2 regions of the Mesorhizobium sp. WSM1343 genome follow, and region 2 is predicted to be linked to the other one. Evidence: predicted binding sites of a transcription regulator. Region 2 holds the regulator's gene; the other holds the start of a gene.
The links. Region 2 encodes PhoB, which activates phosphate uptake and scavenging genes when phosphate is short. Its sites were predicted from a motif close to TGTCATNNANCTGTCAT; they were not measured.

Region 1: a site for PhoB is predicted at 2,850-2,866, ahead of ppk2 (polyphosphate kinase 2). Genes of this name have one in related genera too.

The regions. Positions count from the first base shown of each region.
Region 1 is NZ_CM148370.1:4,620,341-4,625,740, forward strand. It holds gene hemB (porphobilinogen synthase) at 1-903, shown strand, start outside; gene AC0NIL_RS22655 (dihydrofolate reductase family protein) at 1,121-1,768, shown strand; gene ppk2 (polyphosphate kinase 2) at 1,820-2,740, opposite strand; partial or broken gene AC0NIL_RS22665 (aldo/keto reductase) at 3,019-4,061, shown strand; gene AC0NIL_RS22670 (hypothetical protein) at 4,238-4,390, shown strand; gene AC0NIL_RS22675 (DUF982 domain-containing protein) at 4,457-4,690, opposite strand; gene AC0NIL_RS22680 (GntR family transcriptional regulator) at 4,804-5,400, opposite strand, start outside.
Region 2 is NZ_CM148370.1:1,488,487-1,493,886, reverse strand. It holds gene xylF (D-xylose ABC transporter substrate-binding protein) at 1-994, opposite strand, end outside; gene AC0NIL_RS07210 (ROK family protein) at 1,264-2,511, shown strand; gene phoB (phosphate regulon transcriptional regulator PhoB) at 2,528-3,217, opposite strand; gene phoU (phosphate signaling complex protein PhoU) at 3,234-3,941, opposite strand; gene pstB (phosphate ABC transporter ATP-binding protein PstB) at 3,968-4,786, opposite strand; gene pstA (phosphate ABC transporter permease PstA) at 4,804-5,400, opposite strand, start outside.

The sequences.
Region 1 (5,400 bases), 3.1 Mb from region 2:
GTCGACGATTTGATCTGGCCGATCTTCGTCGTCGAGGGCAAGGGTATCCGCGAGCCTATCGCCGCCATGCCCGGCGTCTTCCGCCTGTCGATCGATCTCGCCGTCAAGGAGGCAGAGCGCGCGGCAAAACTCGGCATTCCCGCCCTCGCCACCTTCCCCAATGTGGACATCTCGCTGCGCGACCAGACCGGCTCGCACATCCTCGATCCCGACAATGTGATCAACCGCGCCACCCGTGCGATCAAGGATGCGGTACCGCAGATCGGCATCATCACCGACGCAGCGCTCGACCCATTCACCAGCCACGGCCATGACGGCATCCTGCGCGACGGCATCATCGTCAACGACGAGACAGTGGAACAGGTGACCGCCGCCGCAGTCATCCAGGCGGCCGCCGGCGCCGACATCATCGCACCGTCCGACATGATGGACGGCCGCATCGGCGCCATCCGCGACGCGCTCGATGCCAATGGTTTTCAGGACGTGGCGATCATGTCCTATGCGACCAAATTCGCCTCGGCCTTCTACGGACCCTATCGCGAGGCGGTGGGCACCGCCGGTCTGCTCAAGGGCGACAAGAAGACCTATTACATCGACCATGCCAATTCGGACGAGGCGGTGAGAGAGGCCGAACAGGACATCGCCGAGGGCGCCGACATGCTGATGGTCAAGCCCGGCCTGCCCTATCTCGACATCATCCGGCGGCTGAAGGACGAGTTCCAGATGCCGACCTTCGCCTACCAGGTGTCGGGCGAATATTCGATGATCAAGGCGGCAGGCGCCAATGGCTGGATCGACGGCGAGAAGGCAATGCTGGAATCGCTGCTCGCCTTCAAGCGCGCCGGCTGCGACGGCATCCTGACCTATTTCGCACCCGAAGTGGCGGAGATGCTGAAGGGGTAATTTCTCTTCGCGACGACGGCCGGTCGCGGCGAGCAATGTCGGCCAATCCGCTTCGACATCCATACCAATTTCCGGCTCTTGGCCGGGGAATCCATAGCGAGGGCCACTTGACCGTTGCGTGGGCTTCGTTTGAGCTTGAAAATACCGCTTGCAATTCACAATCGGTTTGTTACAAAAAACTGCTTGCAAAACACAATCGGTTATCGAGGAGGCTCGCATGTCCAAACTTCGCGTCAACGCTTTCACCCTATCGCTCGACGGCTATGGCGCCGGTCCCGATCAGGATCTGCAAAATCCGCTCGGCGTCGGTGGGGAATCCTTGCACAAGTGGTTTGTCGACACCCGCACCTTCCGCGAGATGGTGCTCGGACAAGATGGCGGCACCACCGACGTCAACGAGGCGTTCGCGGCGCGCAGCTTCGAAAATGTCGGCGCCTGGATCCTCGGCCGCAACATGTTCGGACCGATCCGCGGCGAATGGCCTGACGACAGCTGGAAAGGCTGGTGGGGCGACAACCCGCCCTATCATGTGCCGGTTTTCGTGCTGACCCATCACAAGCGGGAACCGATCACGATGGAGGGCGGCACCACTTTCCACTTCGTCGTCGACGGCATCCATTCAGCTCTTGAACGGGCCAAGGCTGCCGCTGGCGGCAAGGATGTGCGGGTCGGCGGCGGCGTCGCCACCATACGGCAATATCTGCAGGAAAAACTGATCGACGAGATGCATCTGGCGATCGCGCCGGTGCTGCTGGGCACGGGCGAGAACCTTTTTGCCGGCCTGGACATGCTCAAGCTCGGCTATGTCTGCAGCGAGCAGGTGGCGACCCCGCTCGCAACGCACGTCACCATCAAGCGGGCGTAAGGTGGAGAGCCAATCTCCCCCCTCGTGGGGGAGATCGCAGCTTCGTCTGCCTCAATACTTCTCCGGCACGTAGAGCTCGCGCGGCAGCACCTGGCGTTCGTATTCGGGGTTGAAGACGCGCTCCGGCAAAGTGATCTCCTCGTGCGGCACTTCCTCGTAAGGCAGCTGCTTGAGCAGATGGTCGATGCAGTTCAGCCGCGCGCGTTTCTTGTCGTTGCCCTCGACGATGAACCAGGGCGCTTCCGGGATGTTGGTGCGGGCGAAGGTCTCTTCCTTGGCCTTGGTGTACTGCTCCCAGCGCACGCGCGACTGCAGGTCCATCGGCGACAGTTTCCACTGTTTCATCGGATCGTGGATGCGCATCAGGAAGCGCATCTGCTGTTCCTCGTCGGTGATCGAGAACCAGTATTTGACCACGGTGATGCCCGAGCGGACCAGCATGCGCTCGAATTCCGGCACGTCGTGGAAGAATTCTTCGACCTGATCGGGCTGGGCAAAGCCCATCACCCGCTCGACGCCCGAGCGGTTGTACCATGAGCGGTCGAACAGCACGATCTCGCCGCCGGCCGGCAGATGCGGGACATAGCGCTGGAAATACCATTGCGACTTTTCGCGCTCCGTCGGCGCCGGCAGTGCGACGACACGGCAGATGCGCGGGTTGAGGCGCTGGGTGATGCGTTTGATGACACCGCCCTTGCCGGCCGAATCGCGTCCCTCGAAGATCACCACCAGCTTCTTCTTGTGGTGGGCGACCCAGGACTGCAGCTTGATCAATTCGGACTGCAGGGTGATCAGGTCGCGAAAATACTGCATGCGATCGATCGAAGGCGGATGCGAGTTCTTGTAGATCTTGGCGATCTCCATCGACAGCGCCGGCTCCGACATTTCGAGCTCATAGTCTTCGTCAAGCGTGTCGGCGAGCTCGGCTTCAAGCCAATCCCTGGCCGGAGAATTCTGTTTTAGCTCGGTCATTATCGGCTGCTCCACTTGCAAGCTCTGTCGATCCACGTCCGGCGCCCCAAACTCCCGGCCTACAGCCCGGGAACGGCAACACCTGAGCCGACTTCCATATAGGCCTGCAATGACGGTTTTATTGCAGCGCGAGCATGGTTACCGCCGCCGTCGGTCCAGCCAGGCATGATCGATCCGCCGCGCTGGCATGGAGACACGTCGCCCAAATTGTCCTACAAATAGCGGCCTTATTCGGGCACCCTCCCCAGCCCTTTCCCAATGCAATCGCGAGGACCGACATGGAATACCGCACCCTCGGCCGTTCCGGCCTGAAAGTTTCGACACTGACCATGGGGACCATGACGTTCGGCGGCGCCGGAGCTTTTTCGGCGGTCGGCAAGACCGATCTCGACGAAGCGCGCCGGATGATCGATCTCTGTATCGACGCCGGCATCAATGTCATCGACACCGCCAATGTCTATTCGAACGGCATTTCGGAAGAGATCATCGGCGAAGCGCTCGGCGGCAAGCGCAAGGGCGACGTGCTGATCGCCTCTAAGGCACGGATGCGGATCGGCAAAGGTCCAAACGATGAAGGCCTGTCGCGCCATCACCTGATCCGGGAATGCGAGAAGAGCCTGAAGCGGCTCAAGACCGACGTCATCGACATCTATTTCCTGCACGAATGGGATGGCGTGACGCCGCTGGAGGAAACCATCGGCGCGCTCGACACGCTGGTTGCCCAGGGCAAGATCCGCTATGTCGGCTGCTCCAACTATTCCGGCTGGCAGGTGATGAAGGCGCTCGGCATCAGCGACAGCCGTCATCAGCCGCGCTTCATCACGCAGCAGATCCACTACACGCTGGAAGCGCGCGAAGCGGAGTACGAACTGCTGCCGATTTCCGTCGACCAGGGGCTGGGCGTTCTGGTCTGGAGCCCGCTTGCCGGCGGATTGCGTCCGGCAAATACCGCCGTGACAGCCCCACCGCCCGCCAACTCGCGGGCTGGTCGGAACCACCGATCCGCGACGAGGACCGGCTGTGGCGGATCGTCGATGTGCTTGTGGAGATCGGCGCGCAGCGCGGCGTGTCGGCAGCGCAGGTGGCGCTGGCCTGGCTGCTTGGCCGGCCGTCCATCAGTTCCCTGGTGATCGGCGGCAGGACGGAAACGCAGTTCCTGGACAACATCGCGGCGGCAAGCCTGGTGCTTTCGGGCGAGGAGCGCGCGCGCCTCGACGCGGTCAGCCGGCCGCCCCTGCTCTATCCCTACTGGCACCAGCAGCTGGCGGCAAAGGACCGTTTTGGTGCCGCCGATCTGGTGATTGACCGAAGCGGCATCTGATCGGCAAATCGATGGCGATAGGTATCGCCGCCGCAGTGATGGGCGTGGCCCCATCATTGCGGCGCGCATCTTGCAAGCCTGGCCATCATCGACGCACTATCGCTTCAGCTGTTGTGTTTGACGGCTAATGCTCCTAGGCAGGACCAGAGCCGCGAGGCAGTGAAAAAGGAGCCGATATGGCGCGACCACCAAACTACGATCAGGAACGCAAGGAACGCGACCGCCAGAAGGCGGCCAAGAAGGCCGAGAAGCTGGCAGCCAAGGTTGCAGCGAGGGAACGTTCGAAGCCCGAAGACGAGACTGAAGCCGAAACCGAAACGGCAAAGTGACGGCAAAAGGCCCGCAGATGCGGGCCGTGCCTCAATCCGGATTGCCGCCTCGGATGTCGCCTTGTGTCAGGCCGGCGCCTTGTCGCTGACAAAGACGTCCACTTCGCGCGCCGCCGCAATGAAGGCGCGCCTGGCGTTCATCGCCGGCTTGTCGCCGGCGAGTGCGTCATGGCAGGCCTGCAGGGCCGCGCGATGCTTGGGGCTGCGCTTGCCGGGCCAGCTGTTGAGGAGGTAGTCGGAAGCCTCACGCGCCGTGCGCAAGAGCTGAGTGCTTCCCGCCGCGACTGACTTCACAGTCACAGGTGTTTCAAATCGGTTGTTTTCCATCGCCGCTCCTTACGCCATCGGCGTCTGCGAAGCGAGGGCGAAAGTGCGCACACGTCCAGACGCCGCTTTGCGCCCCTTCATCCACCTTAAGCAGCAACGACGGCAAAGCCTCTGGCGCGAAGACCGCGCCGATCGTTGGCGAGCGACGTCACCAGCCGGTCGCGGCTGCCGACGATGTGGACCGAGAGCAGGCGCGCAGCTTCATCGGCGTCGCCACGGCGTGCCGCCGCCAGTATGGCGCGATGTTCGGCCCAGGCGCGGCTGAGGGCCGCTTCGTCGCGAACCTCCAGCCAGCGCGCCCGTGACAGGCGCGTCATGGCATCGCGGACCGCCCGGAACAGGAATTCATTGCCTGACAGACGCGCCAGTTCGATGTGAAAATCCATGCCGACGCGATGCCATTCCTCGCGCGGCGTGTCGTTGTCGCAGGATTCGAGCATCGCCTGGATGACATCGATGGCGCTCCGGTCCGCCAGGCTGCATGTCAGGCGAACTGCCGCAACCTCGACCGCCTCCCTGTAGACGGCGATCTGCTCGAGTTCAGCCAGATTGATCGGCGACACCGTCCAGCCGCGCCCGTCCCTGCCGACCAGCCCCTCGGTCTCGAGCCGCAGAAGTGCTGCCCTGACCGGGGTTCGCGATGCACCGAAACGGCTCTCGATCCAGCGCTCGGTCAGCTTTTC
Region 2 (5,400 bases):
CGTCCTTCTTGATCCAGCCAGCGTCGATGACGACGTTGAGATTGTCCTTGGTGATGGCAACCGGAGTCAGGAACAGCGACTTGACGGTGTTGCCGCCCGGCGTCGTGAAGTCCTTGGCGCCGGCGATGTCGCTCGTCTTCTTGCCGTCGGCCAGTTGCGAGGCGATCTCGGCGGCATTCTTGCCGAGCTCGCGCGCGTCCTTCCACACCGACACGGTTTGCGTGCCCAGGGCGATGCGGTTCAGCGCGGCGTGGTCGCCGTCCTGCCCCGAGACCGGCACGGTGCCGGCCAAGCCTTGAGCCGTCAGCGCCGCGACGACGCCACCGGCAGTGCCGTCATTGGCCGCGACCACCGCGTCGACCTTGTTGTCGTTGGCGGTCAGGAACTGTTCCATGTTCTTCTGGGCGTTGGCGGGCAGCCAGCCATCCGTGTAGGCTTCGCCGACATTCTTGATCTTGCCGCTGTCGATGGCTTCCTTGAGCACTTCCATCGAGCCCGAGAACAGGAAGTCGGCATTGGGATCGGCACCGGAGCCCTTGATGAAGACGTAGTTGCCTTCCGGCTTGACCTTGAACACTTCGCGGGCCTGCATGCGGCCGACTTCCTTGTTGTCGAAGGTCAGATAGAAAACATCCTTGTTCTCGATCAACCGGTCATAGCCGACGACCGGAATGCCTTCGTCCAGGGCTTTCTGCACGGCCGGGCCGATGGCCGAAGCATCCTGCGCCAGGATGATCAGGGAATTGGCGCCCTGCGAGATCAGGCTTTCGACGTCCGTAAGCTGCTTGCCGGGATTGGACTGCGCATCGGCGGAGATGTACTTGTCGCCGGCGGCCTCGATCGCCGTCTTCATGGCGGCCTCGTCGGTCTTCCAGCGTTCCTCCTGGAAGTTGGACCACGAAACGCCGACGACTTTGTCCTTCGCCTGCGCGACAGACGCGAGCGTCAGCGACATGGCGGCACCCGCCAGGATGGCGGCTGTGAATCTTTTCATATTATCCTCCCTGCGCCGCGTATGGCGCGACCAAACTGGCCCGAAGGCCGGCACAAAGGCCCTATTTTTTCGAGCCTCGAAAAAATACTGGGCCAACGCCCGAACGCTGTCAACATCGATTCTGATGGATTTTGATGTCGTTTCGAATTTTTTTCGGGCCTCGGAATAAATAAATGACACGGCGCGCGGCTTCTGCCAGTATTTGACCGCGTCACCGACAGCGTTCCAGGGCAGGAAGAACCGCGGCGACCGGGAGGATATGAAAGAGCATGTCGGTCGGAATCCGCCACGACGATTTGCGCCGCCGCAACCGCGCGATGGTGATCGCCGCGGTGCGCCGCGCCGGACAGCCGTCGCGCACCGAGATCGCCGCAACCACAAGCCTCAGCCATTCGACGATCTCGGCGATCTCATCCGACCTGATCGTCGAAGGCATCCTGACCGAAAGCAAGCCGAGCGAGGCCGGCTCGCTCAAACGCGGCCGTCCGCAGGTCGGCCTCAGCCTCAATCCGGAAGCGGCCGCGGTAATGACCGTGGTGCTGTCGCTGAACTTCCTCTCGGTCGCCGTCATCGACTATGCCGGCCAGGTAATATCCGAGGAACAGCGCCGGCTCGACACGCTGACGATGTCGCGCGACTCGCTGATCGGTGAGTGCACGGCAATCGTGCGGCGCCGCCTGGAAGATCCCGACCTGGACGTGCGCAGCATCGCTCGTATCGCGCTGGCCGTCCAGGGCATCACCGACACCCGTGCCCGCGCCATGCTGTGGTCGCCGATCACGCCGCACACCGACATCGCCTTCGCCGACATATTCGAAGAGGAGTTCGGCGTCCCCGCCATTATGGAGAACGACTGCAACATGATGGCGGTGGCGCTGCGCTGGCGCGATCCCGATCGTTACCGCGACGATTTCATCGCTATCCTTTTGTCGCACGGCATCGGCATGGGGCTGGTGCTGAAGGGCGAATTGTTCACCGGCACCCATTCCTCGGGCGGCGAATTCGGCCACATGATTCATCGGCCGAACGGGGCGCTGTGTCGCTGCGGACGGCGCGGCTGCGTCGAAGCCTATGCCGGCAATTATGCCATCTGGCGCAACGCGCGGCAGATGGGCGAGGATGCAGAACCCGTCGCCGATGTCAGCGACGTCGACATGCGCGCCCTGGCTGCCGCCGCCCGCGAGAGGGACGGGCCCGAACGGGAAGCCTATCGCAAGGCCGGCGAAGCGCTCGGCTACGGCCTCGGCAGCCTGTTTGCGCTGATCGATCCGGCGCCGGTCGCCATGGTCGGCGTCAGCGCCGCCGCCTTCGACCTGATCGAGCCGGCATTGCGGCAAGCGATTGCCCAGACCGCCGGCGGCCAGCATTCCAAGTCGATTTCCTTCGACACCGAGCCGAACGAACTGCCGCTGATCCGCGAAGGCTGCGCCATGCGGGCGCTGATCTTCGTCGATCAGGAGATTTTTGCGCCGGGCGTGCAGGCGAGATCCGGTCTCGGCGGCAAGAACGTGGCGTGAGTTCAAACGAGGGAGTTCAGTCCTCGCGAATGGCGTAACCCGCCCCACGGATGGTGCGGATGACATCGGGCATACGGCCGTTGTTGACCGCCTTGCGCAGCCGGCCGACATGCACATCGACCGTGCGTTCGTCGATGTAGATCGTCTCGCCCCAGACATTGTCGAGCAGTTGGCTGCGCGAGAACACGCGGCCTGGATGGCGCATCATGAATTCAAGCAGGCGGAATTCCGTCGGCCCGAGCCGGATCTCGCTCTTCTTGCGATAGACACGGTGCGACTCGCGATCGAGCACGATATCGCCGACCTTGAGCACGCTGGACAGCACTTCCGGCTTGGCCCGGCGCAGCAGCGCCTTGACCCTGGCCATGAACTCCGGCGTCGAGAAAGGCTTGACCAGATAGTCGTCGGCACCGGTCGAGAGGCCGCGCACGCGGTCGCTTTCCTCGCCTCGCGCGGTCAGCATGATGATCGGCAGCCGCTCGGTCTCGGGACGCATCCTTAGCCGGCGGCAGAGTTCGATACCGGAAACCGCAGGCACCATCCAGTCGAGCACCAGAAGGTCTGGAACGTTCTCCTGCAGCCGGATTTCGGCCTCGTCGCCGCGCGTCACCACTTCGACCTGGTAACCTTCGGATTCGAGATTGTAGCGGAGCAGCACGCCTAGCGGCTCCTCATCCTCCACCACCATGATGCGTGGCGCGATCATCGGCTGGTCACCCCTGTCATGCCGCTGGCGCGGACATTGCCGTCTCGTCCTGCTTCGGACGGTTGGCTGGCAACTGCGTGCCGGTCAAAACATAATAGGCATTTTCGGCGATGTTGGTCACGTGGTCGCCGATCCGCTCGAGGTTCTTGGCGCAAAACAACAGGTGCGTGCACGCCGTGATGTTGCGCGGATCTTCCATCATGTAGGTCAGCAGTTCGCGGAACACCGATGTGTATTTGACGTCGATGCGTTCATCATTGTTTCTGAGCGTGGCAAGCGCTGCCGCGTCAGCGGCGGCATACTCGTCGACGACCCCCTGCACCTGGATCAGCACCAGCTGCGCCATTGCGTCGATCGAATGCGAAAGGTCGTGCGGCGTGACGCTCAGCCCGACAGTGCCGACGCGCTTGGCGATGTTCTTGGCAAGGTCGCCGATGCGCTCGAGGTCGCCGGCCATGCGGATCGAACCGACCACCGCACGCAGATCGTTGGCCATCGGCTGGCGCTTGGCGATCAGCGTGATGGCGCGATCGTCCAGCTCGCGCTGGCGTGCATCCATGATGGCGTCGTCGGAAACCACCCGCTGCGCCAGCGCATTGTCCGAATTGAGCAAAGCCCTGGTCGAGCCACCGACCATCGAGCGGGCGAGATCGCCCATGTCGCGGATCAGCTGGCTGATCTGCTCCAGATCCTCATCGAAAGATGCGACGGTATGTTCACCCATGATCTTCGTCCCTCATATGCCAGAGATCAGCCGAACCGGCCGGTGATGTAGTCCTGGGTGCGTTTGTCGTCGGGGGTGGTGAACATCTTGTCGGTGGCGCCCTCCTCGACCAGATAGCCAAGATGGAACATCGCGGTGCGCTGCGACACGCGCGCTGCCTGCTGCATCGAATGGGTGACGATGACGATCGTATAGTTCTGACGCAGTTCGTCGATCAGTTCCTCGACACGAGCGGTAGCGATCGGGTCGAGCGCCGAACACGGTTCGTCCATCAGGATCACCTCGGGTGACACGGCGATGGCGCGTGCAATGCACAGGCGCTGCTGCTGGCCACCGGAAAGACCCGTGCCAGGTTCCTGCAAACGGTCCTTGACCTCGTTCCAGATCGCCGCCTTCTTCAGGCTGGACTCGACGATCTGATCCATGTCGGCCTTGCGCTTGGCCAATCCGTGGATGCGCGGACCATAGGCGACGTTCTCGTAGATCGACTTTGGGAACGGATTGGGTTTCTGGAACACCATGCCGACGCGCGCCCTGAGTTCGACGACATCGATGTTCTTGTCGTAGATGTCCTCTTCGTCGAGCGTGATCTTGCCGGTTACCCGTGCTGAATCGATGGTGTCGTTCATGCGGTTGAGGCAGCGCAGGAAGGTGGACTTGCCGCAGCCGGAGGGGCCGATCAGCGCCGTCACCTGGTTCAGGCGGACGTCGAGATCGACGTCGAACAGCGCCTGCTTCTCGCCGTAGAACACGCCGACCTTGTCGCCGCGCATTTTGATCACTTCGTTCGACTTCATCTTGTCGCCCACTGCGTTTTCAAGGGACTGTTCGGTCATGATGTTCATACCAAAATGCCTTTTTTCTACCAGCGCCGCTCGAACCGACGCCGAAGCACGATCGCGGTGATGTTCATGGCCATGAGGAAGACGAGCAGGATGATGATGGCGCCGGACATACGCTCGACGAAGGCGCGTTCGGCCTCGTTCGCCCACATATAGATCTGCACCGGCAGCGCGGTGGCCGGATCGAAAGGCGTCGTCGGTGGATCGGCGACGAAGGCGACCATGCCGATCAACAGCAGAGGCGCGGTTTCGCCGAGCGCGCGCGCAAGACCGATGATAGTGCCGGTGAGGATGCCGGGTGCGGCAAGCGGCAGGATGTGCTGGAACACCATCTGCATCTTGGAGGCGCCAAGGCCGAGAGCTGCCGAGCGGATCGACGGCGGCACCGCGGCAAGCGCGGCGCGCGTCGCGATGATGATCGTCGGCAGCGTCATCAGCGTCAGCACCAGGCCACCGACGAAAGCGGCGGAGCGCGGCATGCCCAGGAAATTGATAAACACCGCGAGGCCGAGCAAGCCGAAGACGATTGACGGCACTGCGGCCAGATTGTTGATGTTGACCTCGATAAGGTCGGTGAAACGGTTCTTCTTGGCGAATTCCTCCAGATAGATGGAGGC